Regions from separate parts of the Kribbella sp. NPDC051620 genome, predicted to be linked through region 2. Evidence: predicted binding sites of a transcription regulator. Region 2 holds the regulator's gene; the other holds the start of a gene.
What was found. Region 2 encodes HrcA, which represses chaperone genes, less so after heat shock. Its sites were predicted from a motif close to TTGGCACTCGNNNNNNNCGAGTGCCAA; they were not measured.
Positions count from the first base shown of each region.

Region 1: ACIA12_RS39545 (FmdB family zinc ribbon protein) is a predicted target of HrcA. The motif match lies at 10,880-10,906, and genes of this name have one in related genera.

Region 1 covers NZ_JBITDB010000011.1:95,238-109,354, reverse strand. Annotated here, with positions in the region: gene ACIA12_RS39605 (Hsp70 family protein) at 1-293, opposite strand, end outside; gene ACIA12_RS39600 (LuxR C-terminal-related transcriptional regulator) at 437-1,438, opposite strand; tRNA gene ACIA12_RS39595 (tRNA-Ala) at 1,830-1,905, opposite strand; gene ACIA12_RS39590 (hypothetical protein) at 1,997-2,827, opposite strand; gene ACIA12_RS39585 (GNAT family N-acetyltransferase) at 2,926-3,537, opposite strand; gene ACIA12_RS39580 (molybdenum cofactor biosynthesis protein B) at 3,537-4,025, opposite strand; gene moaC (cyclic pyranopterin monophosphate synthase MoaC) at 4,022-4,504, opposite strand; gene glp (gephyrin-like molybdotransferase Glp) at 4,501-5,727, opposite strand; gene ACIA12_RS39565 (GNAT family N-acetyltransferase) at 5,724-6,203, opposite strand; gene ACIA12_RS39560 (UTP--glucose-1-phosphate uridylyltransferase) at 6,196-7,584, opposite strand; gene ACIA12_RS39555 (5-formyltetrahydrofolate cyclo-ligase) at 7,655-8,212, shown strand; gene ACIA12_RS39550 (penicillin acylase family protein) at 8,209-10,755, opposite strand; gene ACIA12_RS39545 (FmdB family zinc ribbon protein) at 10,926-11,276, shown strand; gene ACIA12_RS39540 (SAF domain-containing protein) at 11,333-11,947, shown strand; gene mscL (large conductance mechanosensitive channel protein MscL) at 12,068-12,490, shown strand; gene ACIA12_RS39530 (GNAT family N-acetyltransferase) at 12,513-12,995, opposite strand; gene ACIA12_RS39525 (alpha/beta fold hydrolase) at 13,001-13,615, opposite strand; gene ACIA12_RS39520 (hypothetical protein) at 13,628-13,765, opposite strand; gene ACIA12_RS39515 (hypothetical protein) at 13,880-14,117, shown strand, end outside.
Region 2 covers NZ_JBITDB010000003.1:80,102-94,218, forward strand. Annotated here, with positions in the region: gene ACIA12_RS13440 (16S rRNA (uracil(1498)-N(3))-methyltransferase) at 1-471, opposite strand, end outside; gene dnaJ (molecular chaperone DnaJ) at 494-1,636, opposite strand; gene hrcA (heat-inducible transcriptional repressor HrcA) at 1,680-2,699, opposite strand; gene ACIA12_RS13455 (Gfo/Idh/MocA family protein) at 2,810-3,913, opposite strand; gene ACIA12_RS13460 (ThuA domain-containing protein) at 3,898-4,563, opposite strand; gene ACIA12_RS13465 (EF-Tu/IF-2/RF-3 family GTPase) at 4,668-4,991, shown strand; gene ACIA12_RS13470 (MBL fold metallo-hydrolase) at 5,015-5,803, shown strand; gene ACIA12_RS13475 (NCS1 family nucleobase:cation symporter-1) at 5,912-7,462, shown strand; gene ACIA12_RS13480 (acyltransferase domain-containing protein) at 7,507-9,150, shown strand; gene ACIA12_RS13485 (fatty acyl-AMP ligase) at 9,147-10,727, shown strand; gene ACIA12_RS13490 (DUF3097 domain-containing protein) at 10,720-11,544, shown strand; gene ACIA12_RS13495 (DUF3376 domain-containing protein) at 11,519-14,113, opposite strand.

The DNA.
Region 1 (14,117 bases), on a different contig from region 2:
AGTCGCCGCAGGATGATGGCGGAGATCTCCTCCGGCCGGAACTGCTGCCCTGAGGCGGTCTCGAACCGCCAGGCCGGATCCCCCATCGCCCGCTTCACGAACTGCACCGTGTCCAGTGGCGCGACCGCCGCCGACCGCTTGGCGACCGCACCGACCAGCGCCGCGTCGCCGGAGAAGAAGACTACGGACGGTGTGATCCGCTGCCCTTCGGCGTTCGGCAGAATCTCCGGCCGGCCGGACCGGTCCACCACCGCGACCGCTGAATACGTCGTTCCCAGATCGATTCCGATCATCAACCCCACAACCGCACCTCCCCGTGCTGAATTCCTCGGAAAGATGGTTGCGCGTAATGCGGCCGGGACACTATCCCCCACCGGGTGAAATCAAATACCGGGTTTCTCACCTGCCGGGTGATCGCCGGCTGGTCCGGGCGAACTCAATTCCCGCGCGCGGTCCGGCCCAAATGTGCCGAGATGTCGTCGGCCAGCAGGGACCGCTCGGTCATCCCGTATTTCTCCCGGATCCGGGCCAGATGGGATTTCACCGTCTCGGCGGAGATCGACAGCCGTTCGGCGATACCGGGATTGGTCAGCCCGGCGGCCAGCAGCACGGCGACCGCCTGTTCCCGTTCGGTCAGCAGGCCGAAGCGCCGGCTCGGTTCGTCGTCGACCCGGAGCAGCAGCTCGGTGAGGTCGGTCTGGAAGCTGCCGCACTCGTGCCCGAGGTCGTCCAGCGCGCCGGCCGCGGCCGCGGTGCCGAACTGGCCGTGCTCGAGTTGCCCGGCGGTTTCCTGCAGCTGCCCTCGCAGCCGGTCGAGTCTGTTCACCACGTAGTCCACGACGCTCTCCGCGGTCAGCGGTACGGCGGAGCCGCCCGCCACACCGGGGAGCAGGCTGATCACCCGGTCGTCCTCCCAGTCCCGGTTGAGCGCCCGGGACAGCACCTCCGCCAGCCACTCGAAGGCGGCCACTTCCTCGTCGCCGTACACGTCGGCCTGGTAGGAGTGCATTGAGACCACGCCGAAGATCTCCCGGCGCGCCTCCGGCACCCTGAACAGCGGAACCGTCACGACGTCGGCGGACAGCTTCCGCGGATCGCCGAACGAGAGCCCGGCCCGAACCACCTTGCCGCCGTCCATCCGGTACCGATATGTGCGTTGTTCCCGGAAAACCCACGCGGTCGGCCCATTGGGCGCGAACGTGTGCGTCTCCGGCACATCATACTTCTCCCCGTCATAACAATAAGGCAGCCGAATTCTGGTCGCCCCCTGGAACAATCCGACATAAAAAGCGTCGACACTGGTGATTCCCGCCATGACATTGCGCATCAGGTCATACCGCCGGTAATGATCCCCACCCGGCAACGCATTGACCTTGCGATGCGCCTCGGACAAAATCGCCGCCGTCTGCGGACCTACATCCAGCACTCGCGGATGCATCCGTTTTCCCCCGTCGAACTCAGCCATCCCGAACCCGCCCCGCGGTTCAACTCCCCTCCGTCACATCGCAACAACCCCCCGCACCGTTACACAGCGCAGCCAAAATCCAGGCAACGATGCCACAACGACGCCCCCAGCACCCGTCCCTGACGGACACTTCGCCACCCGAAGCCCACAACAAGCGGGCGCAGCAGCGAAGCACCCAACCCAAGGGGGTGCCGGCGGCGAAGCACCCAACCCAACCCGAGCAAGGTGTGGCGAAGCACCCAACCCAACCCCAGCAAGGGGGGTGCGGGTGGCGAAGCCCCCGCCCGCGGCGCGAAGCGCCGCACAAAACAACCAGGGCGACCCAGGTTCACGGATCTTCGTGAACACAGATCGCCCATCGCCCTGGTGGAGCTGAGGGGATTCGAACCCCTGGCCTCCTCGTTGCGAACGAGGCGCGCTACCAACTGCGCCACAGCCCCAGGTTGTCGCTGGTTTCCCTTGCGACCGCGAAACTCTAACACGCGAATGGTCGCTGTCTGAAACCGGTATCGCTCCGGTCTCAGCGCAGCGTCAGTCGCCCACCGCCCGTCGGATTTCAGGCTCTTCCACCGGGGCCGGGACGGGCTCCGGTACCACCGGGGCCGCCTCCGGCTCGGGGTCGGCGGTGCGGGCGGAGGAGAAGACTTCGGGGCCGGACAGGCTGATGGTGCGGACCGTCCGGTCGGGGGCCTTCTCCTTCATCACATAGGTGGGCAGCGTCACAGGTACCGGGTCCCAGAGGCCGTCGGTGCGCGGCTCGGGCTTGGTCTCGGCGACGGGCTCGGGAGCGACCGGGAGCTTCACCTCGATCGTCAGCTCCTGGTCCGGCGACAGTGGTGGCGCGGTCGCCGGGCCGCGGTCGTGGTGGGCCTCGGCCCGGGCACGGCGCTCCGCGGCGACGGCAGCCCGCTCACGGGCCTGGCGACGCAGCTGGACGCGAGTCAGTACGACGAAGCCGACGATCAGCGCGGCCGGTACCGACAACGTCCACCAGGCAAGCATCTGGAAGCTGGCCAGCGCCGTGACCGACAACAGCGAAAGGGTCAGGATCGACAGCACCCGCCGGCGGCGCATGGCGGCCACCCGGCGGGCTCGGTTCGGAACGTACCGCGCAGGCGGCGACAAGTCCTCCGGCACTTCGTCAGGCGACGCCGTGTCAGGCGACTGGCCCGCCGGTCGCACGACGTACCGCGAGCGCGCTTGCACGTCGGTAGCCCGCGACAGCACGCGCGCTTCCGACGACGAGTACTTCTCCGCCGAGCGGCGTGCACTCGCCTCGTCGTTGCGCTTCAGCAGCATCGGGACGAGGTAGGCAGCCCACGCGGCGACGATCGCCACATAGATCAGCCCTGTCGTCCCCATGCGACGACGCTAAGACCCCGGGCGGGTCAGGTCCGGTACGTGAGCCGGTGTGTCGCAAGAAGACTCGTGTGACTGGTGTGAATAGGCACGCAGCGTGATCAGGGCAACCGTGCTACCAGGCCGGGCCCGACTTCCTCGGCGTTCAGGGCGAAGATGCGATGGTCGCGCCACTCGCCGTCGATGTGCAGGAAGCGCGGCCGGTCTCCTTCGTAGCGGAAGCCGAGCTTCTCCACCACGCGCAGACTCGCCTTGTTCTCTGGGCGGATCGCGACTTCCAGCCGGTGCAGGCCGAGCGTGAACCAGCAGTGGTCGGCAGCAAGCGCCACTGCCACCGGTACGATCCCCCGCCCGGCGTACTGCTCGTCTACCCAGTAGCCGAGGTTCGCCCAACGCGCGGAGCCGTAGGTGATCCCCGAGACCGTCAACTGACCCACCAGAGGCCTCTTGGCCTTGGGACCGGCTGCACCGGCGTAGGTGATGACGAAGGGCAGCATGCGTCCGTACCGAGCCTGGCGGTTCCAGTCGCGAGCCATGGCCCGGAAGGTGCGGGCACCGTCGTCCGCACCGGGCGGCTGGGTCGCATCCCACGGGCGGAGCCAGGTGATGTTCCGCTGGCGGGCAGCACTCCACTCGGGGCCATCGGTGGCCTTGAGGGGTCTGAGACCGACCTGCCCGTGCTGGAGTTCCACGGGCCAGTGCACCACGGCCATTAGTCCTGGTCCGTCCGAACGTGGTCTCCGCCGCGTACCTGGTCAACCGCATGCCGCAGTAGCGGCTCCAGCACGATCAAGCCGTCCTTGACCCCACCACGCGAACCCGGAAGGTTCACGATGACCGTCTTGCCGGCTAACCCCGCCAGCCCCCGGGACAGCGCAGCAGTGGGCACGCCCTGCGCTATGCCATAGGCACGGATGGCCTCGGCGATACCGGGGATCTCTGTCTCCAGTACTGCGCGCGTCCGCTCGGGCGTCTCGTCCGTAGGCGAGATACCCGTACCACCAGTGGTCAGCACGACGTCGTACTCCGCGTCGACCGCCTTCACCAACGCCTGACCAACAGGAGCACCATCCGGCACCACCTGCGGGCCGTCGACGGTGAAGCCCCAGGCAGCCAGCCGTTCTGCGATCAGCGGCCCAGTGGTGTCCTCGTAGACACCAGCAGCAGCTCGGTTGGAGATGCTGATGACCAGAGCCCTCACGGCCGCTCCCAGTGCCCGGTCTTGCCGCCTTCTTTCAGCTCCACCCGCACGTCGGTCAGCACAGCCGCCGGATCGAGTGCCTTCACCATGTCGATCACCGTCAGCCCGGCGACCGCGACGGCGGTCAGGGCCTCCATCTCCACCCCGGTCCGGTCGGTGGTCTTGACGGTGGCAACGATCAGTACTGCGTCGTCCGCCACCTCCAGCTCGACCTTCGCCCCGGTGATGGCGATCGGGTGGCACAGCGGCACCAGGTCGGGCGTGCGCTTGGCACCCATGATCCCGGCGATCCGGGCAACCGCCAGCGCATCGCCCTTCGGTACTCCCTCGCCACGTAACGCAGCGACCACCTCGGCCGACACATAGACCTTGCCAGAGGCAACCGCTCGCCGCGCGCCCGCGGACTTGTCGGAGACGTCGACCATCCGGGCGGCACCGCTGGCGTCCACATGGGTCAGCCCCCCGGCAGCTTCGGTCATCCGGTCTCCTCATCCAGCAGCCAGAGCTCAGCCTGCTCGCCGGCCCGGACGGAGGTGACGTCCTCGGGCACCACGATCAGCGCGTTCGACCGGCTCAACCCACCGAGCAGGTGTGAGCCATGGCCGCCGACTGTACTGGCCATCCAGCCCTGATCGCCGGAGGTGGCCGCTGCCCGGACGAACTGCCGCCGCCCAGCCGGGGACGAGAACCCGTCCAGTACCACGCCCTGCACCGTCTGGCGGCGGTACGGCATCGCCCCCATCAGCTTGCGCAGCGCGGGCCGTACGAACACCTCGAACGACACGTACGCCGACACCGGGTTGCCGGGCAGCGTGAAGATCGGTACCTCGTCGTCACCCATCACGCCGAAGCCCTGCGGCTTACCCGGCTGCATGGCGACCTCAGGGAAGTCGATGGTGCCGAGCTTGGTCAGCACCTCCTTGACCACGTCGTACACGCCCTTGCTGACGCCACCGGAGGTGATCACCAGGTCGGCACGGACCAGCTGGTCCGACAGGGTGTCCATGATCTTCTTCGGGTCGTCATCGACGATGCCTACCCGGTAGACGACCGCCCCGGCCTGCCGGGCCGCCGCAGCGAGCGTGTAGCTGTTGGAGTCGTAGATCTGCCCGTCTCCCAACCGCGTACCCGGCTCGCGGAGCTCTGCGCCAGTAGAGACGACTACTACTCGCGGACGCGGCCGCACGGTCACCCGGGCACGTCCAACAGCCGCTAGTACTGCGATCTGCCGCGGGCCCAGCACGGTATCCCGGTCCATGACCTTGTCGCCCGCCTGGAGGTCCTCACCGGCATGGCGTACAGAGGCACCTAGTGATGGCTGCTGCGCGATGTGGACCCGTGCAGCTCCCCCATCGGTCCACTCGACCGGTACGACGCTGTCGGCCCCACGGGGCATCGGCGCGCCGGTCATGATCCGCACGCAGGTCCCCGGGGTCACCACGATCGGCTGAGTCCGCCCAGCGGCAATCTCACCGACAACGGGCAGCAGGATCGGGTTCTCCTGGGAAGCACCGGCCAGATCGGCCGCCTGTACCGCGTACCCGTCCATGGCGGAGTTGTCGAAGCCAGGGAGACTCACCGGCGAGACAACGTCCTCACACAGCACCAGCCCGAGCGCCTCCATCAACGGCTGCTCGAACGGCGGCAGCGGCCTCACCCTGCCGAGTACTGCTTCCAAATGCTCGTCAACACTACGTCTCACGCCCAAGACTCTAGTCGCTCGGGATGGGCGCCCCAGACCATGCGTACGTCCGGCACGTGCTCCTCGTTGTCCGCGCCGTCGGTACGCCGTACCTCCGTGAAGCCGTGCCGCCGGTAGAACTCCTGTGCCCGGGTGTTGCTCTGGAACGTCCACAGGGCGAGTCCACCGGGGCGCAGGTCCTTGGCCAGGTCGACCAGCGTCGAGCCGACTCCCTGACCGGCTGCCTCCGGGTCGACGTACAGCTGGTCGAGGTCGTCGCCGTCCAGCGTCAGTACGGCGACGATCCGGCCGTCGTCGATCGCTACCCAGGTCTGCCCGTCCGGTAGCAGCACCTCGGCGAACCAGCCGCGCACCTGTTCCTCAGAGTGGATCGCCGGTGGCAACTGCGAGTCCTGCGCATGCCTGGACCGCCACCAAACCGCTGCGGCCTCGTCCGTGTCGTACGGCTCCAGCGGCCGGATCCAGACATCATCCACGGAGCTCGGTCCCGTCGGGGATCTCCCGGCGCTCACCGGCCGGCGCCTCCACCTCGACCTCGCCGACCACCACCACATCCTTGCCGAAGGCAACGTCACCGCGTACCTCGAGCCGATCGGCCCGGACCAGCGACGGCGGTCCGCCCGCGAACCGCTGGTCGAAGTCGGCGAGGATCTTGAAGTAGTCCGGGTCCAGGTCGACGTACGGCTCGTCGCCCTCGTGCGTGGTGGTCAGATCACCGGCGTCGTCGAGGTCGTACACGTCGGAGCGCAGTACCAGCAGGTCGTTGGTGGTCTTGACCGGCTTGAACCGGCTCCGGTCGACGACCACGGCCTGCGAGCCCTCGAAGGTCTCGATCGCGGTGCCCATGGCGGTCTCCAACTGGATCACCTTTGGCGAGGAGGAGTCGGCAGGGTCGACGGTCTTGCGGTTGACGATGATCGGCAGCCCGAGCACACCGTCGTGCCCGTCCATCAGCTCGGCGAGCCTGTCGAGGTCGATCCACAGGTTGTTCGTGTTGAACGTCTTGTGCCGGGTGACGTCCTGGAAGTACTTCGTGTCGTCGGGGTGCACCTGGGCGCTGTCGCGCAGGATCAGCCGGCCGTCGGACTTGCGGACGGCGACGTGGCCGCCCTTCCGGTCGGACCTGGTCCGACGGCAGACCTCCATCCCGAACGGGACGTCGTGCTCGGCCATCCAGGCGGCGATCCGGCCGTCGGGGGTGGCGCCGAGGTTGTCCGCATTGGAGATGAAAGCGTGCCGGAAACCCTTCTCCCGCAGGGCATCGAGCGTGCCGGACGCGACCAGTGCGGTGTAGATGTCGCCGTGGCCGGGCGGGCACCAGGCCAGCTCGGGGTCGTCCGGCCACTCGGCCGGCTTGAGGTCGTCGGCGAGGAGCTTGGGCTCCATGTTCTGCTGGAAGTCGAGCGGTACGCCGGCCACCGGCAGGTCGGAGTACTCGCCGAGGATCGCGAGCGACTCCTCCTTGGTCCGGAAGGAGTTCATCAGGACCAGCGGCAGCGGCACGTCGTACGCCTTGCGGGTGGCCAGGATCTGCCGGGCGATGATGTCGAGGAAGCTCAGTCCGTCCTTGACCGGCAGCGCGGACTTGGGTCCGGTGACACCCATCGACGTACCGAGGCCGCCGTTGAGCTTGATCACCACGGTCTCGGCGAGGGCGGCCCGCATCGACTCCTGATCGGGATCGAGGTGCTCCAGATGCGGCAGATCGCCCACCGGATCGATGTCGCCCTCGCGGATCGTGCCCTGCTGGCCCGACTCGAGCAACCGGTAGTAGTGCGAGAAGACCTTGATCGCGACCTCGGCGGCCCCGGCCGCCCGCATCTTGTCCTGTGCCTGCTGAAGACCTGCCTCACTCATGACCCAACACTAGGGTAGCCACCGCCACCGCGACGTTAGCTGCGTCACCATGCGTCTCTAGGATCACTCTGTGTTCTCCTCCAAGGCCGCTTTGCGTGCCCGGCTGTTGGCCGCCCGGCAGGTTTCCGCGAGTTTGTCCGGACCTGGGCTGCTCGCGGTCGCGCGCGAACAGGCTGAGGTGGTGGCCGCGCGAACGATCGCGGTCTACGTCTCGATGGTCAACGAGCCCCAAACAGGCCCGCTGATCGACTGGCTGCTCGCCTCCGGGCGCGAGGTTCTGCTGCCGGTCCTGTACGCCGACAACGACCTCGGCTGGGGTGTCGCCCCGGGCGCGGCCGACTTGGTCCCTGGGCGGCTCGGCCTGTCAGAGCCGCCCGTGGACCTCGGCGCCGACGCGATCGCCTCCGCCGAACTGGTGATCTGCCCCGCGCTCGCGGTCGACCGTCACGGCGTACGGCTCGGCCGTGGCGGCGGTTCCTACGACCGGGCTCTGGCGCGCGTCTCCCCCGGTACGCCGACCTGGGCCGTGGTCCACGACTCCGAGATCCTCGACGAGCTCCCGGCCGACCCGCATGACCAACCGGTCAGGGCAGCACTCACCCCGACCCGGCTGGTCCAGCTCGGTTAGTTCTCCTTCTCCGGCTTGGTGAAGGTCAGCGTGTGCTTGCGGGCCGCCTCGATCGCGCCGCGGGTGTAGGCCCACGGCAGCGTCTCGCCGCGCACCCAGAGGTCGGTCTGGTCGGTGTAGTTCGACGAGAAGGCGTGCCCGGAGACGCCGGTCAGGTTGATCCAGCGCGACTTGTCGAAGTCGGACAGGTCGACCACCATCCGCATCGACGGCGTCGAGGTCACCTTGTAGCCCTCGGCCGCGTCCCACGACGTCGCGTCGACGATCGACGATCCGCCGCCGAGCTCGTACGGGCCGCGGTTGAACAGCTTGTCCACCACGCCGACGCCGGACTTGCCCAGCGTCTGGTTGGTCAGCGTCAGCTTGTGCAGCCGGCCCCACTGCCAGTTCGAGGGCTCGCGGGCCATCTTGGTGGTGATCTCGGCCCGCGCGTTGACCAGCGCCTCGCGCAGGATGTCGTCGCGGCTCTCCCGCTGGGTGGTGTCGAGGTTGTCCCACCAGGTGCTGTTCGGCTGGGTGAGCAGGTTGCGCATCACCTCGAACCAGCGTGACCCACCGTCCGGCCAGGCGCTTTCCGGCAGTTGGTCATGGAACGTGAGTTGAAGCAGGTTGCGCCAGACGACGTTGAAGTACGCCGCCGGCGCGGAGTCGGCCGGCTGGGTGAAGTCCCAGCTCCGCAGCGTGTCCTGACCTTGCCGGTCGAAGTCGTCGTTGATCTGGACATGCAGCAGGTACGGCATCAGCTGCTCGGCGTTGCGGTTCTTCGTGTCGAGCTGGATCGAAGCCATCGCGTTCGCGTCGAGCTTGCCGGCCGCGCGGACCCGCTCGAGGATCTGTTGCGACCGGTAGCCGTAGTCCCAGTCGTCGGTCAGATGGTACGGATACGTCTCCGGCACGACAGCCTGGTTCGCCGTCACGATCACGCCGTCGTCAGGGTCCTCCTCGGTCGGCATCGCATCGAACGGGATGTAGCCCTTCCAGTGGTACCGAGAGTCCCAGCCCGGCACCGGCCAGTCGCCGAAGCCCGCGTTGCGGACCGGGACCCGGCCGGGCGCCTGGTAGCCGATGTGGCCCTCACGGTCGGCGTACACGAGGTTCTGGGACGGGACCTCGAAGATCGAGGCGGCGGCGCGGAACTGGGTCCAGTTCTGGGCCCGGTTGATCGCGAACAACGCGTCGGCGGTCCGGCCCGGGGTCAGCGCGGTCCACTGGAGGGCGACGCCGTAGGCCTCGGGGCTCTTCAGCTTCTTCGCCGCGAGCTCACCGGTCTCCCGCTCGTCGTCGCCGACGTCGGAGATGATCGGGCCGTGCCGGGACTCCCGGACGACGATCGTCTCCTCCTTGTCCTGGCCGGCGACCTTGAACTTCTCCTCACGCCTGGACAGCCCGGTGCGCTTGTTGTCGTACATCACCGCGTTCGGCCCGGCGAACTTCTCCAGGTACAGGTCCATCACGTCGGGGTCGAGGTTGGTGAAACCCCAGGAGATCGAGTTGTTGTGGCCGATCACCACGCCGGGCAGGCCGGAGAAGCTGAAGCCGGACACGTCGTACGGACACTTGGTGCCGAGGTTGTTGCAGTGCAGGCCGACCTGGGTCCAGATCCCGGGCATCGTCGCGCCGAGGTGCGGGTCGTTGGCCAGCAGCGGCTTGCCGGTGGTCGTGTGCTCACCGGAGACGACCCAGGAGTTCGAGCCGATCCCGTCGCCGCGGCCGATCAGGTCCGGCAGGCCCTTGGCCACCTTGTCGATGGTGTCGAGCGACTTGAGCAGATCCTTGGTCAGCATGCCGCGCTGGGGCGGTGGGGCCGACGCGGTGGTGAACGTGCCGCCCTTGGTCACCGCGGCCGTCGCGATGATCGGCTCGTTGCGCTCGTACGGGTAGTCCGGGTAGAGGCTGGCGATGTTGGCGACCGGGTACTTCGCGGCGAGTTTGGTGCGGGTGATCTCGTCGTCCATGTTGCCGCCGAGGTCCCACGCCATCGCCTTCAGCCAGGCCAGCGAGTCGGCCGCCGTCCACGGCTCGGGGTGATAGTCGGGGGCGCCCGGGTCCTTCAGCGACAGTACGGCGTACTCGAGGCTGAGGGCCGAGCCCTGGTGGGTGTTCAGGTAGGCGTTGACGCCGCGGGCGTAGTCGTCCAGGTACTGCCGGGTGGTCGGCGTGAGCAGGGCCAGCTCTTTCTCCGCGACCCGTCGCCAGCCGAGCGTGCGGACGAACTTGTCCGTCTCCAGCGCGTCCTTGCCGAACAGCTCGGCCAGCCGGCCCGAGGTCACATGGCGGCGGAAGTCCATCTCGAAGAACCGGTCCTGGGCGTGCACGTACCCCTGGGCGGCGAACAGATCACCCGGTTTGTCGGCGTAGATCTGCGGGATGCCGTTGCCGTCGCGGACCACCTCCACGTCCGCGTCGAGTCCGGTCAGCTCCACCGTCCCGTCGTAGCCGGGGAAGGAGTGGCGGACGACGAAGACGCCGGTGCCGGCCACCACCAGGAGCAAGGTGGCGAACACGATTCCGGACAGGATGATGACACGCAGCAGGCGACGCACGGACCAAACTTAGAGAATCCGGCCCCGCACCCCAAATGCCGCTCCCCGAAACCTGTGGACGAAGAGCGGTCCAGACCGGTGATCGTGGACGGAAGTTGGAATACTTCGGGCCCGTGACGCATTATTAGCAGTCGAGTAGTAGGAGTGCCAGCGGCCTGAAGGGGAATCACGTGCCGACGTACCAGTACCAGTGCACCGAGTGTGGTAACTCGCTCGAGGTCCGCCAGAGCTTCACCGACGACGCCCTGACGGTCTGCCCCGAGTGCCAGGGGACCCTGCGCAAGGTGTTCAACGCGGTGGGTGTCGTGTTCAAGGGCTCTGGCTTCTACCGCAACGACAGCCGCTCGTCGGGGACCAGCACGCTGCCGGCCAAGAGTGAGGCGTCCTCCTCCTCGTCGGAGTCGTCGTCCAACGGGTCGAAGTCGTCGTCGGACTCGTCGAAGAGTTCCTCGTCGACCGGGTCGTCCAGTTCGTCGGGCTCGTCCGGCTCGTCTTCGAGCAGCAACACCAGCGCTGCCTGAACTTTCCCCTGTGGACAACGGGAGAACGGCGCTCCTGGGCTCGTACCTTCCCTGGCATGAGCCGACTTCTTCTTCGTGACCTGCTGAAAGCCGTTCGCCGGCACCGCCGCCTACTGGCCGGGGTGTCCGCGGCGGCAGCCGTGTACTGCGGCATGGCCGCCCTTTCTCCGCCACCACCGCCGACGGTGGCCGTCCTCGCCGCCGCCAGAGACCTGGCCGGTGGCTCGCCGCCGACGGCGCGCGACCTTCGGACCGTGCGGCTGCCTGCCTCCGTCGTGCCCGCCGGCGCCCTCCAGCCGGGCAGTGACGTCGCCCGGCGCGTCCTCGCGGGGCCGGTGCGCTCCGGCGAGCCACTCACCGACGTGCGCTTCGTCACTCCCGCGTCACTCCCCGCCGGGCAACTCGCCTATCCGGTCCGCATCGACGACGCCGACCTCACCACCCTGCTCCAGGTCGGCGACCGAATAGATCTGTACGCCGCGACGAGCACACCCGTCGACACCGCGACTCCCTTGGCCGGCGCTGTGCGCGTGATCGCCTTGCCCGCCTCAGCCTCCGGAGCCTCGGGCGCGCTGGTTGTGATCGCCGCCGGGCGGGAGGTGATCGGCCGGATCGCCCAGGCGACGGCGAACACCAGGATCAGCTTCGCGCTGACACCGGACACCAGCTGATCACTTATCGGACACAGACGATGGCGATCCGTGGCGATGCGGCGCGCTCCCTCGCCATCCAGCGGGCGGGGTCCTACGTTTTGCGGGTACCCAGCCGAGGGTCCACCAGGACCCCGCATCGTGGAGGCACTGCAAATGATCGAGGGCTTCAAGAAATTCCTTATGCGAGGCAACGTCCTCGACCTGGCCATCGCGTTCGTGATCGGCACCGCCTTCGCCACCGTGGTGAAGACCGTGGTCGACAACCTCGTGAATCCGTTGATAGCGGCGATCGGGGGTTCGAACGTCAACGGCCTGGCCGTCCAGCTCAACGACAGCAACCCCAAAACAGTCATCGACTTCGGCGCGATCATCAACGCCGCCGTCGTCTTCTTCCTGACCGCCGTGGTCGTCTACTTCGTGCTCGTCGTCCCGATGAAGAAGATCCAGGACCGCCGCGCAGCCAAGGCCGGCACCCCTGAGGAGGAGCCCGAGACGCTCACCATGGACCAGGAGCTGCTGGTCGAGATCCGCGACGCCCTCCGAGCCCGCCCACTGTCCTGACCCAGCTGACCGGCCCAGGTGGTCAGCTGGTGGTCGGGTATTGGAGCCAGGTGTAGTCGATGGGTTGGGGTTTGTTCCATTCGGCGGCTAGGTCGTCGGGGACGGGTTCGAAGCCGGCTCGGAGGTAGGCGCGGATCGCTTGGGTGTTGTCGGGGCGCACGCGGAGGAAGATCTCGGTGTGCCCCGCGGACCGGGCCGGTTCGAGAAGGGCCCGGACGAAGTCGGTGCCGATGCCTTTGCCGCGCAGCCTCGGGTCGACGATGAGACGAGCCAGCTCGACTTCGTCCTCGTCGTCGTCCAGCCAGAGTTCGCCGTACGCGACCGGGGTCTCGCCGTCGAAGTACAGGTAGGCCTCGATGTCGTCGGCGATCGCCCGCCAACTGGTCAGGATGCCGGCCGGGAACGGGTACTCCTCGCGCCCGGTCAGCAACGCCACCTCCTGCGCCGTCGTCGCCCAGCCCGCCACGAGCGTCGTGTACTCGCTCTCGAACGACCGCAGTTCCATCAGGACTACCTCCTCGTGAAAGCAGCCAGCGTCTCGGCCAGTTCTTCCTTGTGGGGCGGAAAGTCTGGGGTGGGTGGTTCCGGGCAGCCGGGAAGTTCGCGACTGCCGGGGATCAGGCTCAGCAAGGCATCGACCGTCTTGCGTTGATGAGATGGATTCTCCGGCATCGAAGGGAGGACGGCCACTGGAATACCCAGTACCGCAAGGTCTTCATCTCGCACTCCCCGCAAGGTGCCCGCAACCAGCAACTCGTCAGCGACGGCTGCCGGTGCACCCCTGGAGGTGAGGCCTGCGCGAGTTCGTTCGTCGACCACCGGGTCGCCGCCGGTCGCCGGCCAGGCCAGGACGAGTCGTTCGATCAACTCCGGGTACTCGATCGCCAGCAGGGCAGCCACCGAGCAGCCGTTGGAGGCGCCGACGACCACAACCGGTTCCTGGGGAAGGTGCTTACGCAGTACGGCGACTTCTTCGGTCCAGCTGCCAGGCTGCTGGACGCGATCAGGCGCGAGGAGGGTGACACCACGTACCTCGAGCGCATCGATGATGCCCGAAGTACGCCAGAAGCGTTCCGCGTTCATCGGTTCCCACAGGCCGCCGTGGACCAGAAGAGCCGTGCTCATCGGGGCAGCCGGTCAGTGGTGCGGCGGGACCTCGCGCAGGATCCGCTCGTCGTCGTCGCTGCCGGGGTCGTTCTCCCCCCAGGCGCGAGGATCGTCGTCGCGGGTCTGTTCGGGCAGCAGCGGCTCGTCGTCTTCGTACGGGCTCGTCATGGGCTCATTTTACCCCGTGACCAGATAGACGCAGTGCCGTGACAGTTCTGGCACGACCAGTGAGATCCTCCTCGACCATGATGGGTTTCCTTGCCCAACCGGAAGGACCGAGTCGTGAGTGCATCAAGGACACGGGGCTTCATCGGGGCGACGCTCGTCGTGACAGTGCTCGGATTTACCGCCGCCTGCGGTAACGAGGACTCCAGCGGCGCCGGCGCCCAGCCCAGCCAACCACCGACCACCCCCAGCACCCCGCCGACACTGCCCACCGCCACCCCGAGCGGAACACCGAGCATGGACTGCCCGGAGACCATCACCGCCGTCCGGGACGCCGTCGGCAAGGCTGTCTGGG
Region 2 (14,117 bases):
GGAGACCTCGGAGGTGGAGGCGATGGGAGCCACCTCGCAGAACCAGGAGCGGCGGGACTGTTTGCTGGACTCGAAGGCCCAGGCCCTCCACTTGCTCTCGGTCTTGGCCACGCGTTCGGGGTTGGCGCGGAACTGGCTGCGGTCCGCGTTCCACGGGACGATCAGGTCGACGCCCACCTCGGTGAGCATCTCGACAGCCAGCTCGGCCCGCTCCCCCTTCGGCAGAGCCTGTACTACGACCAGCCGCGGGCTCGCCAAGTCGACCTCACCACGGTGGTCGACTGCCACGGTCAGGCCGCTCTTGGAGGCAGCCACGACCGCACCCTCGGCGAACGAGCCCCGGCCGTCGGTCAGCCGGATTCGCTCGCCCGGGGCGATCCGGCGTACGACGGCCGCATGACGACCTTCGGCCCCGTCAAGTACCAGCTCGGGGCCGTCGAGATCAGGCAGGTAGAAGACCGCGAGTCCCATCGCCCGGCAGCCTAAGTCGTTTTCAATGCGCACCGAAGGCGTCGCGCAGGCGCCCGAAGACACCCTTGTGCGCCGCCTGGACATGACCCTGCGGGCGCTCCTCGCCACGCGCCTCGGCGATCTGCCGCAGCAGGTCCTTCTGCGCGTCGTCGAGCTTGGTCGGCGTCTCGACGATCACCTGCACGATCAGGTCGCCACGCCCCGCGTGCCGCAACCGCGGTACACCGCGAGCGGTCAGCGTCATCGCCGTCCCCGACTGCGTTCCCGCGCGGATCTCCAGCGGGGTCGTCTCGCCCTCGAGCGTCGGCAGGTCGATCGTCGTACCGAGCGCGGCCGCCGTCATCGGCAGCGTCACCGTGCAGTGCAGGTCGTCCCCGCTGCGGGTGAAGATCTCGTGCGGCTCGACCTCGATCTCGACGTACAGGTCGCCGGCCGGGCCGCCGCCCGGGCCGACCTCGCCCTGGCCGGTCAGTTGGACCCGGGTGCCGCTGTCGACGCCACCGGGGATCTTGACGGTGACGGTACGCCGGGAGCGCACCCGCCCGTCGCCGGCGCACTCGACGCACGGGTTCGGGATGGTGGTGCCGAAGCCGCGGCAGTTCGGGCACGGACGCATCGTCCGGACCTCGCCGAGGAACGAGCGCTGGGTGTGGGTGACCTCGCCCCGGCCGTGGCAGATCTCGCAGGTGACCGGCTCCGAGCCGGCGGCCGCGCCGGATCCGGAGCAGGTCGGGCAGAGTACCGCGGTGTCGACCTTCAGCTCACGAGTCGTCCCGAAGGCCGCCTCGGCGAGGTCGATCCGCAGCGGGATCAGGGCGTCCTGGCCGCGCCGGGTGCGTGGCCGCGGCCCACGGGTCGCCCCGCCGGTCTGGCCGAAGAAGGCGTCCATGATGTCGGTGAAGGTGAACGCCTGGCCGAAGCCGGCGCCCGCACCCGCGCCGGGCCCGCTCGCGAACGGGTCACCGCCGAGATCGTGGACCTGCTTCTTCTGCGGGTCGCTCAGCACCTGGAACGCGCGGCCGATCTCCTGGAACTTGTGGTGCGCGTCCTCGGAGTCGTTCACGTCCGGGTGGTACTGGCGGGCCAGTTTGCGGTAGGCCTTCTTGATCTCGTCCTGGCTCGCGTCGCGGCTGACGCCGAGGACGGCGTAGTAATCGGTGCTCATACTCCAGACCACTTGGTAGGCAGTGTTCGGTGCGTTCGGTGGTTCACGAGTCGGCCAGGATCTGGCTGACGTAGCGCGCGACGGCGCGGACCGCGCCCATCGTGCTCGGATAGTCCATGTGGGTCGGGCCGACGATGCCGAGAGTGGCCAGCGCCTCCGACTTGGAGCCGTAGCCGGTGGCGACGACCGAGGTGGTGGCAAGTCCTTCGTACGGGTTCTCGTGGCCGATCCGGACCGTCAGCGTCTGCGGGTTGGTCGCCTCGCCGAGCAGCTTGAGCAGGATCACGTGCTCCTCGAGCGCCTCCAGCACCGGCTTCACGTTGCGCTCGAAGTCGTCGCCGTAGCGGGTCAGGTTGGCCGCGCCGCCGACCGCGATCCGCTGCTCGCCCTCGACCGTGAAGGCCTCCAGCAGACTCGTGACGATGGCGGCCACCAGCGACCGGTCGGCCGGTGGGAAGGTCTCGGTGACGCTGGCCAGCGAGGTCGCCGCGTCGGTCAGCCGCTGGCCGGTCAGCGCGGAGTTCAGCCGGGAGCGCAGGTCGGCGATCAGTTGCTCGTCGACGTCGTCCTGGGTCTCCACGATCCGCTGCTCGACCCGGCCGGTGCTGGTGATCAGCACCAGCAGCAGCCGCCGCGGCGTCATCGTGACCACCTCGACGTGCCGCACGCTCGACCGGCTCAGCGTCGGGTACTGCACGATCGCGACCTGACGGGTGATCTGGGCGAGCAGCCGGACGGTACGCCGGACCACGTCGTCCAGGTCGACCGCGCCGACCAGGAAGGACGAGATCGCCTTCTTCTCGGCCGGCGACAGCGTCTTGACGGTGCTCAGCTTGTCGACGAACAGCCGGTACCCGGCGTCGGTCGGGATCCGGCCGGCGCTGGTGTGCGGCTGGGTGATGTACCCCTCCTCCTCCAGCGCGGCCATGTCGTTGCGGACCGTGGCCGGGGAGACGCCGAGGTTGTGCCGGTCGACCAGGGTCTTCGAGCCGACCGGCTCGTGGGTGGCCACGTAGTCCTCGACGATGGCTCGGAGAACGTCCAGTTTGCGTTCGTCCAGCACGCGCACCACCCCTCTCACGTCGGCCCCTCGGGTTGGCACTCCCGAGTTTCGAGTGCCAGTCTACCGAGCCCGCACGACACCTACCCACAAGTAGCGGCGTGGGACGGATCTCAGCTGCTTTCCGGCGACGCTCCCAAAGGTACGGCGGCAGGCCGCTGGACCGTACTCGCCACGTCCACCGACTGGTCCTGAGCGGCAGATTCGAGCAGCGACTCCATGACGTCGAGCACGTGGTAGGCCAGCGCGCCATCCGCCCGGTGCGGCTCGTTGTTGCGCAGTGCGCGAGCCATGTCGGCCACTCCGACGCCGCGGCCGGCACCGGCGTACCCACCGGCTACCGGGAGTTGCGTCCAGTCACGGTTGGTGGCAGTCGCGATCTCCACCGTGCCGTCGAAGTTGTTCGGGTCCGGGACGGACAGGCTGCCCTCCGTGCCGTAGATCTCGATCCGCGGCAGCCGTGCGGCCCACACGTCGAAGCTCATCAGCACAGTGGTGAGCGCACCCGACTCGTGCTCCAGTACGCCGGTCACATGCGTCGGTACTCCGACAGGGAACGTCTCCCCGGCCCGCGGCCCGCTGTGCACCTTCCGCTGCTCCTGGGAGCGCCCGGCCCGACCAGTGACCCGCTTCACCGGTCCAAGCAGAGTGACGAGGCTGGTGATGTAGTACGGACCCATGTCGAGCAGCGGGCCGCCACCTGGTTGGTAGTAGAACTCCGGCGCCGGGTGCCACAGCTCATGCCCAGGCGTGACGAACGACGCCGTCGCTGCGGTCGGTACGCCGATGTCGCCACGGTCGAGCGCCACGCGGGCAGTCTGCGTGCCGGTGCCGAGCACTGTGTCTGGGGCGCAGCCGATGCGAAGCTTGTTGGCAGCCGCGAGCTTGAGCAACGGCTCTGCCTCGGCACGGTCGACGGCCAGCGGCTTCTCGCCGTACACGTGCTTGCCCGCCTGCAGCGCAGCCTGGTGGACCGGTGCGTGGGCGGCCGGGATGGTCAGGTTGAGGACGATGTCGACCTCGGGGTCGGCGAACAAGTCGTCGGACGTCAGGGCCCGGACGCCCGGGTTTTGATCGGCGATCGCCTGCGCCCGGGAGATGTCCAGGTCGGCCACGGCGACCACCTTGACGCCGGGGAGCTTGGCGAGGTGCTCGAGGTAGGTACCGCTGATGACACCGGTGCCGACGATGCCGACGTTGGTCACTTGCTCGCCCACAGCAGGCCCCTCTCGATGATGGTGCGGACCTCTGGCGTGTCGAGGTCGGCGACGGTGTGGCCGGGCGTGGCGACGAAGACCTTGCCCTCGCCCCAGGTGCGGGTCCAGACGGCCGGCATCGTCGCGCCGTCGATCCACGGGAAGTCCGGGTGCGCCCGGAAGGTGGTGGTGGCCAGCACGTTGTTGGTCGGGTCGGCGTGCACGTAGTACTGCTCGGTGCGCAGGTCGAAGTGCGTCAGCCCCTCGACGATCGGGTGGTCGGAGACGATCTCGATCCGGTGGTCGACCGCGCCGCCGGGGTGCGAGACGAACTGGCCGCCGGTCATGAAGCTGTAGTCGGTGTTGCTGCGGAACGAGTCGATGATGCCGCCGTGCCAGCCGGCCAGGCCGGTGCCGGCGCGGACCGCCGTCTCCAGGCCCGAGACCTGCTCGGCGGTGATCTCGCTCATGGTGATGCACTGCAGCACCAGGTCGACACCGGCCAGGTCGAGGTAGCTCTCGGTGGTGTCCGAGACCGTCACCTCGAAGTCGTTCTCCTTCAGGAAGGGGATGAACAGCTCGGTCGCCTCGACCGGGACATGCCCTTCCCAGCCACCCCGGACCACCAGTGCCCGTCGTGTCGTCACGCCGCCGCCCTTCGATTGCTTCATCGGTGTAGAGATCGGATGAATCGGTTCAGCTCTGCGACCTTAGGCTGCTGGCCGGGGGCCTTCAACCCCCATTCCGGCGGCTGGATATGGCCTAAGGTCGCGGCATGGGATGGAAGTTCTGGAAGCGGGAGCTGCCGGACGCGCCGCGGCCGCGGGACAGCGAAAGTTTCGTGCTGCCGGTGGAGGACGTCTTCTCGATCACCGGCCGCGGCACGGTGGTGACCGGCCGGATCACCACCGGCACGATCTCCGAAGGCGACCAAGTGCTGATCATGCGCGCCGGGCAGCAGGTCGCGACGACGCGCGTCACCGGCGTCGAGGCGTTCCGCAAGAAGCTCAAGACGGCCGGCGCGGGCGAGAACGTCGGCCTGCTGCTCGAAGGCATCGACAGGAGTCAGGTACTGGCAGGCGACGTCATCTCCCGCTGACCGCTGCGGTTAGGGTCGTCGGCATGAGCGCGTGGGTTGAGTTGGGCGACCGGACCTGGGTCCGGCGGTACGAGAAGTACGACGTGAACATCGGGCTGGTCGTCGGCAGCGAGGGCGCGCTGGTGATCGACACCCGCGGCACTCCCGCCGAGGGCGAGGAGTTGCTCGCCCACATCCGCGAGGTCACCGACGCGCCGATCCGCTGGGTGGTCAACACGCACGCGCACTTCGACCACGTCTTCGGCAATCCCGCCTTCAAGGACGCGACCAGCTACGCGCAGGAGAACACCGCCGCAGCGGTCGCCGAGACCGTTGCCATCGACAACACCTTCGCCGTGGCAAAGGTGATCGAGCTCGGCGACCGGCGGGTCGAGGTGCTGCACCTGGGCAATGGCCACACCGACGGCGACGTGGTGGTCGTCGTACCGGATGTCGACGTGTTCTTCGCCGGCGACCTGATCGAGGAGTCCGCGCCCCCGTCGTACGGGGAGGACTCGTACCCGCTGGAGTGGGCCGACACGGTCGACCGGCTGATCGGGCTGCTGTCCGCGACCGCCAAGGTGGTACCGGGGCACGGTGCGGTCGTCGACGCAGAGTTCGTCCGCGACCAGAACGGCGACATCGGCACGGTCGCGAACACGATCTCCGGCCTGCATCACAACGGCACCTCGCTCGAGGACGCGCTCGCCCACACCGACGACTGGCCGTGGCCGCAAGCCCACCTCGAGCAGGCAGTACGCCGCGGCTACGCCGCGCTGGGCGCTCCCCGCCGCCCGACCCTGCCGTTGCTCGGACTAGCAAAGGACGAGTGAGCCCGGCCACCGTCGGCGACGACGGTGACGCTGTGCTGTTATGCGTTGACAGGACGTCCGTCATCCCGCACGTTGGTGCGAAACACGACTGCGGACGAGGTGGCGACGATGGCGCATGCGGCCCCGGCTTTTCCTGAACAGATCACCCACCCGGACGGGCGGGTGGAACTGGCCGACCCGGCCGTTGTCGCCGACAGCCGGTACGGGAATGCCGAGCTGGCTCCCACCCGATTGCCGGAGCGCCACTGGACGACGTACAACTACGCGGCGCTGTGGATGGGGATGGCGCACAACATCCCCAGCTATCTGCTCGCGGCGGGGCTGGTCGCGCTCGGGATGAACTGGCTGCAGGCGTTCCTGACGATCACGCTGGGAAACCTGATCGTGCTGGTGCCGTTGCTGCTGAACAGCCACGCGGGTACGAAGTACGGTATCCCGTTCCCGGTCTTCGCGCGAGCCTTCTACGGGGTCCGCGGGGCGAACTTCCCGGCGCTGCTGCGGGCGTTCGTCGCGTGCGGCTGGTTCGGCATCCAGACCTGGATCGGCGGCCAGGCGATCTACGTGATCGTCGGCGAGCTGGCCGGCTCGGGCTGGTCCGATGCCGGCGCGATCGGTGGTCACCCGTGGACCATGTGGCTCAGCTTTTTCTTCTTCTGGGTGCTGCAGATGGTGCTGATCTGGCGTGGCATCGAGGCGCTGCGGCGGTTCGAGAACTGGGCCGCGCCGCTGGTCACGCTGGCCTTCCTGGCGCTGATGATCACGGTGCTGGTCAAGGCCGGCGGCTTCGGGCCGATCCTGTCGCAGCCGTCGAAGCTCGGCTGGGACGCCGACTTCTGGAAGATCTTCGCGCCGTCGCTGATGGGGATGATCGCGTTCTGGGCGACGCTGTCGCTGAACATGCCCGACTTCACCCGGTTCGGCAAAGGCCAGCGCCAGCAGGTGATCGGGCAGATCATCGGGCTGCCGACGACGATGTCGTTCATCGCGCTGGTCTCGATCATCACCACCTCCGGCACGGTGATCGTCTACGGCTCGGCGATCTGGGACCCGGTCGAGCTGACCCGCCGCTTCGAGAACCCGGTGGTGGTCACGATCGGCCTGATCATGGCGATCCTGGCGACGATGTCGTGCAACGTGGCGGCGAACGTGGTCAGCCCGTCGTACGACTTCGCCAACGCCCTGCCGCGCTGGCTGAACTTCCGCACCGCCGGCCTGCTGACCGGCGTGATCGGCATCGTGATCCAGCCCTGGCGGCTGATCTCGGACCCGTCGATCTACATCTTCGTCTGGCTGTCGTTCTACGGCGGCCTGCTCGCGTCGGTGGCGGGCGTGCTGATCGCGGGCTACTGGTTCGTCGACCGCACCAACCTCTTCCTCGCCGACCTGTACCTCCCCAACGGCCGCTACTGGTACGCCGCCGGCTGGAACTGGCGAGCTGTCGTCGCCACCCTCGTCGGCTCCCTCCTCGCCGTCGGCGGCGCCTACTCCAACCCCGGTGCCGGCCCGTTCCCTGCCGACGGCCTGATCCCGTTCCTCCAACCCCTCTACGACTACTCCTGGGTCGTCGGTCTGGTGGCGGGATTCCTCGTCTACCTCCTGCTCACAATCGTCTCCCCGATCCGGAGCGCCGCCCCGACCCACGCCGTCGAAAGCTACTGAGGTCACCGCCGGCTCGCGAGCGATGACCTATCTTCGTTCGCGAGATGGCTATCAGCGAGCTCGACCTCAGACGTTTCCTGGTGGACCGGGTCGCCCGCGCCTGCGAGTTGCCGCCCGCGGACGTCGACGCCGACCGGCTGCTCGAGCAGTACGGCGTCGCCTCCCGGGATGCCGTCGCTGTCACGGGTGAGCTCGAGGAAGTCCTCGGCCGCCGCCTGGAGCCGTCGTCCGTCTGGCGCTACCCGACCATCAACCAACTGATCCGCGGCCTGCTGAGCCCGGCCGCACCCGACGGCGTTCCGATCAGCTCGCCAGACGCGCTGTCCGGCTCCGAGCTCGCAGTCATCGGGCTCGCCCGGCGGTCGCTCAAGTCGACCGCGAGCGGGCAGACGCTGCGTGAAGTCATCTGGGAGGCCCTCGAACACGCCGGGATGCCGCCGCGCGACCTCGACGGCGCCTCACTGTCCACGGCGATGTCCGATCTGCGCACCGGTGTCGTCGAGTTCGCGGTGGCAGTTTTGGACGGCCCGGCCTGCCAGGTCGTCGTCCTCAAACGCCTCGCCGACGCCGAACGCGACCACGACCAGGTACTTGCCCTATGCACCGACCCCCAGGGCGAACCTTCCGGCGACTTCTTCGAGGCGGTACTGACCGCCGACCGCGGCCTCACCCCCGACCTCCTCCCCTTCCCGGTCGGCGCAGCCATCTCCTGCCCCGAAGCCGTAGTACGCCGAACACATCCCGCTGCCCGCACCCCATCAACCGGCCCCACCCGGCTGCTGTTGTCGGACACCTCCCTCGACGCAATCCGCACCCACGCCGGACAACTCGCCACCTACCTGCGAACCAACCCCGCCACCAGCACCGCCGACCTAGCCCATACCCTCGCCCGCCGCCTCCCCCGCGGCCCCCTCCGAGCCGCCATCACCGGCCGCCACCCAGCCGACCTAACCGCCGCCCTAACATCCCTGGCCCAAGCCACCCCCCACCCCACCAACTTCGCCGCCGAAGCACTACCCACCCCACCCCAGCCGGTTTGGGTATTTCCCAGCCAGAGTTCCTCACCTACTGGATTGAGGGAGCTGGCTGAGAGCGTGCCTGGGTTTTTGGGGGTGCTGGTTGAGCTTGATGCGTTGATGGTTTGGGCTGCTGGTGTCTCGTTGCGGGAGGCAGTGCGGACGGACGTTGTGGCGGTGGGTGATGAGTTGCCGGTTGGGTTTGCGGTGCAGGTGGGGTTGGCGTTGGTTTGGCGGGAGTACGGGGTGGTGCCGGCGGCGATCGTGGCGGAGGGGTGTGGGGAGGTTGCAGCCGCGGTGGTTGCGGGTGCGTTGACCGCGACCGAGGGCGCCCGGGTGATCGCCGCGCTGGCCCGGACGCCGGATCAGCTCGGTCCGATGCTTGCCGATCTCGCTCCGGCGGAGGTCCGGCTGCCGTTCTACTCCTCGACCTCGACCGACGCGACGCCGTTCGGCGCGGAGTACTGGATCGCCACAACGAAGCCGAGCACCTCAATCGACGCTCTGCTCGACCGCGCCGCCGACGACGGACATCAGCGGTACATCGAGTTGACGGCCGACGCGCTCGCCTTCCACACCCAGCTCGCGATGCTCGAGGTGCTCGGCCTGCCGATCACCCCGCCGCCGGGTCGCGTCACCGACGTACCGGTCGCTCCCTGGCCGGGGTCATGACCACGATCGTCGACCTGGTCGCGCGGTGGGCCAGGGAGAAGCCTGACCAGCCTGCCTACACGTACGTCGACTATCGCGCCGACTCACGGACCACGCTGACGTGGGCTGAGGTCGACGGCCGTGCCCGCGCCGTCGCCGCGACCATCCGCAAAACTGCGCAGCCGGGCGATCGGGTCGCGGTCCTCTTGCCGCAGGGACTCGACTACCTCGTAGCTGTGCTCGGGTCCTTTTACGCGCGAACCATCGCGGTCCCGTTGTTCCCGCCGGATCTCCCGGGGCACCGCGCGCGGCTGGATGGTGTGCTTGCCGATTGTTCTCCGGTATGTGCGCTCACCACCACGGGCGCCTTGGAGGCCTGCAACGGGCTCGGTCTGCCGGTGATTGCCACCGACCAGCTCGGATCAATTGAGTGGGAACTGGAGGCGATCGATGGGGACGAGATCGCGTATCTCCAGTACACGTCGGGGTCGACCGGGTCGCCGGCTGGGGTGATGGTGTCGCATGCCAACCTGGTCGCCAACATCGGCCAGCTGATCGAGGCGTTCGCGTTCCGGCCGGGGCGGTCGATGACGGTGAGCTGGTTGCCGTTGTTCCACGACATGGGGTTGATGCTCGCGTTCGGCGTACCGATCCTGCACGGTGACCGGTCGGCGTTCACCGATCCGGTGGCGTTCCTGATGCGGCCGGCCCGCTGGTTCCAGCTCGCCGACGAGGCCCTGGACGTCTACACCGCGGCACCCAATTTCGCCTACGACCACTGCGTCCAGCGGATCACGGACAAGTCCAACCTCGACCTGACCCGCTACAAGGCGTTCCTCAACGGCGCCGAACCGATCCGACCGGCAACCCTCACGGCCTTCACCGATGCCTTCCGCGATCACGGCTTCAACCCGACCTCTCACGTCCCGGCGTACGGTCTGGCCGAAGCCGTCGTTTTCGTCGCCAGCGCCCCCATCGACGCCGAGCCCACCATCGCAACCTTCGGCAGCACCGAGCTGGTCTCCTGCGGCCCACCCCGCGGCCAAACAGTCGTGATCGCCGACCCAGACGGCAACCCACTCCCCCCGGGCCAGATCGGTGAGATCTGCATCGCCGGCCCGAACGTCGCCCGCGGCTACTGGTCCGACCCCGCCCGTACCGAACAAACCTTCAACGCCACCCTCACCGATGGCACCGGCCCCTGGCTCCGTACCGGCGATCTCGGCACCCTGTACGCCGGTGAGCTCTACCTCACCGGCCGCCTCAAGGACCTGATCATCATCGACGGCCGCAACCACCACCCCCAAGACCTCGAAGCCACCATCCACAAAACCCACCCAGCCCTGAAACCCGGCCGGGTGGTCGCCTTCTCCATCCCCTCCCCAGACTCCGAGCACCTGATCGTCGTCGTCGAACACATCACCCCCGACGACCCCACCGACTCCATCCGCGCCGCCGTCAAACGCCACCACGACCTCCGCGTCCACGACGTCGTCCTCACCCAGCGAGGCACCATCCACAAAACCTCCAGCGGCAAACTCGCCCGCCACCCAACCCGCGCCTGGTACCTGAACCAGTTAGGTTTGGACGGTGGCTGATCGGTATGGGCGGGACGTGCTGGCTGGGGATTGGCGGAAGCCCAAGAACGGGCGGACCGTCGATCTGGTGATCGAGAAGGGGCTGGTGGTCGAGGAACCCAGTTCCGGGTACGTCGGGGCCGTGGTGCGATGGGAGCACGGCGTGGTCGATCTCGAGGACCGGCACGGAAAGATCAAGACGTACCCGCTCGGCCCCGGGTTCTGGGTGGACGGCAAGCCGGTCAACCTGATCGCGCCCAAGAAGGCCGCCCCGGCCAAGAAGACGCACACCGCCTCGGGATCCGTCGCCGTCTCGAACGTGCGGGCCAAGGTCGCGCGGGCGAGCCGGATCTACGTCGAGGGCCGGCACGACGCCGAGCTGGTCGAGCGGGTCTGGGGTGACGACCTGCGGATCGAGAGCGTCGTCGTCGAGTACATGGAAGGCATCGACGACCTGCCGGCCATCGTCAGCCGGTTCCGTCCCGGTCCCGGCCGGCGCCTGGGCGTCCTGGTCGACCACCTGGTCGAGGGCTCGAAGGAGTCGAGGATCGCCGCCGAGATCAACAACCGGGACGTCCTGGTCGTCGGCCACCCGTATATCGACATCTGGGAAGCGATCAAGCCGTCGTCGGTCGGCATCGCCGCCTGGCCGAAGATCCCGCGCGGTCAGGAGTGGAAGAAGGGCGTGCTGGAGACCTTCGGCTGGCCGGCCACCGACCAGGCCGACGTCGCCGCCGCCTGGAAGCACATCCTGTCCAAGGTCCGCAGCTACGCCGATCTCGAGCCGGAGCTGCTCGGCCGGGTCGAGGAGCTCATCGATTTCGTGACGCAGGACTGATCGCCGGCACCCGTTCCTCGATCCAGCCCCGGATCCGCCGCCGCAACCGCCGGATGAGCAGCGACCCCACGAAGAACGCCACCGCAAGGGTCAGCAACACGCCCGCCAGCACCCCCGCGACAACCCGCACCGCAGCGAGATCGACCACGCCCGCCGCAACGAGCAACACGACCGCAGCCCCCAGCAAGGCCGCAGGCAGCCACCGCTGGAAGATCAACGGCCGTCGCGCCGGTGTCAGGTCCGGATTTTTGACCAGCCGATGCCAGAGACTGAACCGGGCCGGCTCCGTGAACCACCGAGCGACCTGCAGCGCCCAGGTATCCGGCTTGTACTTCCGTCCCGCCATCGACTTGACCCAGTGCCCGACCGCCGGCCCCAGCCCGCCCGACACCTCGACCATCCGGTCGGCCAGTCCCCTGGTCGTCTCGATGCCCTCCCGACTCGTATTGAGCTCGTTCCGCATCGTCGTGAGCGCACCCAACCCCGCATCGACCGGGAAGTCGTGCGCCAGCCGCTGGACCCGCTCAGCGACGTCGTCCAGCTTCCACTCCTCGGCCTCCAGCACCAGCCGCTGGGTTTCGCGGATCCAGTCCGGCTCAGCACCGAGCATCGCGCCGAGATGGGCGACGCAGTGCAGCCGGCCCATCAGCCAGTCCCAGCGCCGCCAGTCCGCCGCCCCGAAGGCACCGAAATGGCTCACCTGCGTCCCGTACAGGATCCGTTCCTTGAGGTCGTTCGCGATCGACCCCGCGGTCACCGAGTCGAGCAGGGTGAGCGGGATGTCCGGCCCCAGCCGCAAGAACTTGAACGGCGCGCTGCGCTGCTGCGGCGTCCGCGCCGACGTGCACCGCGAGACGATCTCCACCTCGAGCGCCGTCTCCACCACCTCGGCACCGACGACGGAGATCAGCGCCGCGAACTCGTCGCCCAGCGCCCGCTGCACCTGCAGCGTCTCGAAGATGTCGTTCAGCGCGACCGCGACTGCCTCCGCTCCGCCGGCCGGCTGCAGATCCAGATCCGCCTCGGCCAGCTCCTCCGACAACGCGTCCCGAACGGCCTGTACCTTCTGCAGGCTGTCGCTCGTCGCCTTCAACCGCCGCTCCAGCTCCGCCCGCTGCTCGCGCGGCGCACTGTCGATCTTGGTCCGCAGCGACCGCAGTACCAACCGGACGACCCGCTCGGCCGCGCCGGTTCCCCAAGCCCAGCAAGGGTTCCCGGCAAAATCCTTCACCACCGGCGCGATCGAACCATCGGGCGCCGGCACCCACGGATGATCGGTGCCGAGGATGTCGTCGATCTCCGTCTCGGACAGAGCCGTCGCCGCATCCAGCACGGTCGACTGGTCATGCGTCGCGATGGTGACCGCCTCCCAGACGCCACCAGCAGCACGGCCACGCGCGTACGCCGGCTGCAGCAACCCGGCCGCCTGCCGCAACCGGTCCCGCTCATCTTGTTGCTCGATGCAACGATCGAAGAGCCGCTGCGAGTCCGACCAGGACGCGTCGGCCTCCAGCAGCAACCGTTCGAGCTGCTCCACGTCGGACCGGAAGTCCACCTCACGCGGGAACTTCACCGCTGACATCGCCGAGACCCGCCAGTTCGGTTCGCTCGCGTCGGTCAGCCGGGTCTCGGCCGCGGTACCGATTCCGGCCGACGGTACGACGTACAGCACATACCGGCTCGCTCGTCCGGTGACCGGCCGCCGCGCGACGACGTCCAGCACCGGCCCGAACGGCGCGTTGTCCAGCACCCCACCGTCGACCAGCCAGGTGCCCGACTTCGCCTGCGTCGGCTGGACTCGCGGTGGCGCGGCAGCCATCTTCGGCGTCTCCAGCACCGGCCCGAACGCGGCCGGGAACGACGCCGACGCGCGCGCCGCCCGGGCGAGCAGCTCCGTGTCCCGCAACCCGTTCTTCGGATCCACCGAGAACGACCGCTTGGCACCGTCGTAGACGGCAGCCTTCTCGCTGGTGAAGCAGAACAGGTACCGATGATCCGGTACGACGAACGCCTGACCCGCCGCGTCCTTCGCCTCGAACTGCTGCACCCCGAGTCCGGACGCCGTGACGAACAGCGTGACCGGGTCGGCCGCCGTCGGCTTGCCGGCCTTCGCGACCCCATCGAGCAGACTCTTCAGCTCCTTGAGGAAGTACTTCCCGTCCAGCACCGACGTCGACGCGACCCCGAACGCAGGCACCAGCTTGCCCACCTCGAGCGACCCAAGCCCCACCCAGCGCTGCCGAAGCCAAGGCCCGCGCTCGTCGTCGGCACCGGGTGGATCGAGCGTCGACCCGTGCGAGATGGCCGTCGCGAGCAACGACCCGTTCAGTCCGCCTGCGCTGGTACCGGCGATGACGTCGACCACGACTCTGCGACGCTCACCACCACGACGGCACAGCTCGCGCCACCGGCTCGCGAGCTGCTCGTCGTAAGCCTGTGATTTCGGCGCCCCGGCCGTGCCGGACGCCCGCCGGATCAGGTCCAGCTCGTGCGTGACTCCACCCATCCAGACCGCCAGGCTGACGCCACCGTTGAGCACCAGCGCGATCCGGATCTCATGATCGGACATGGAT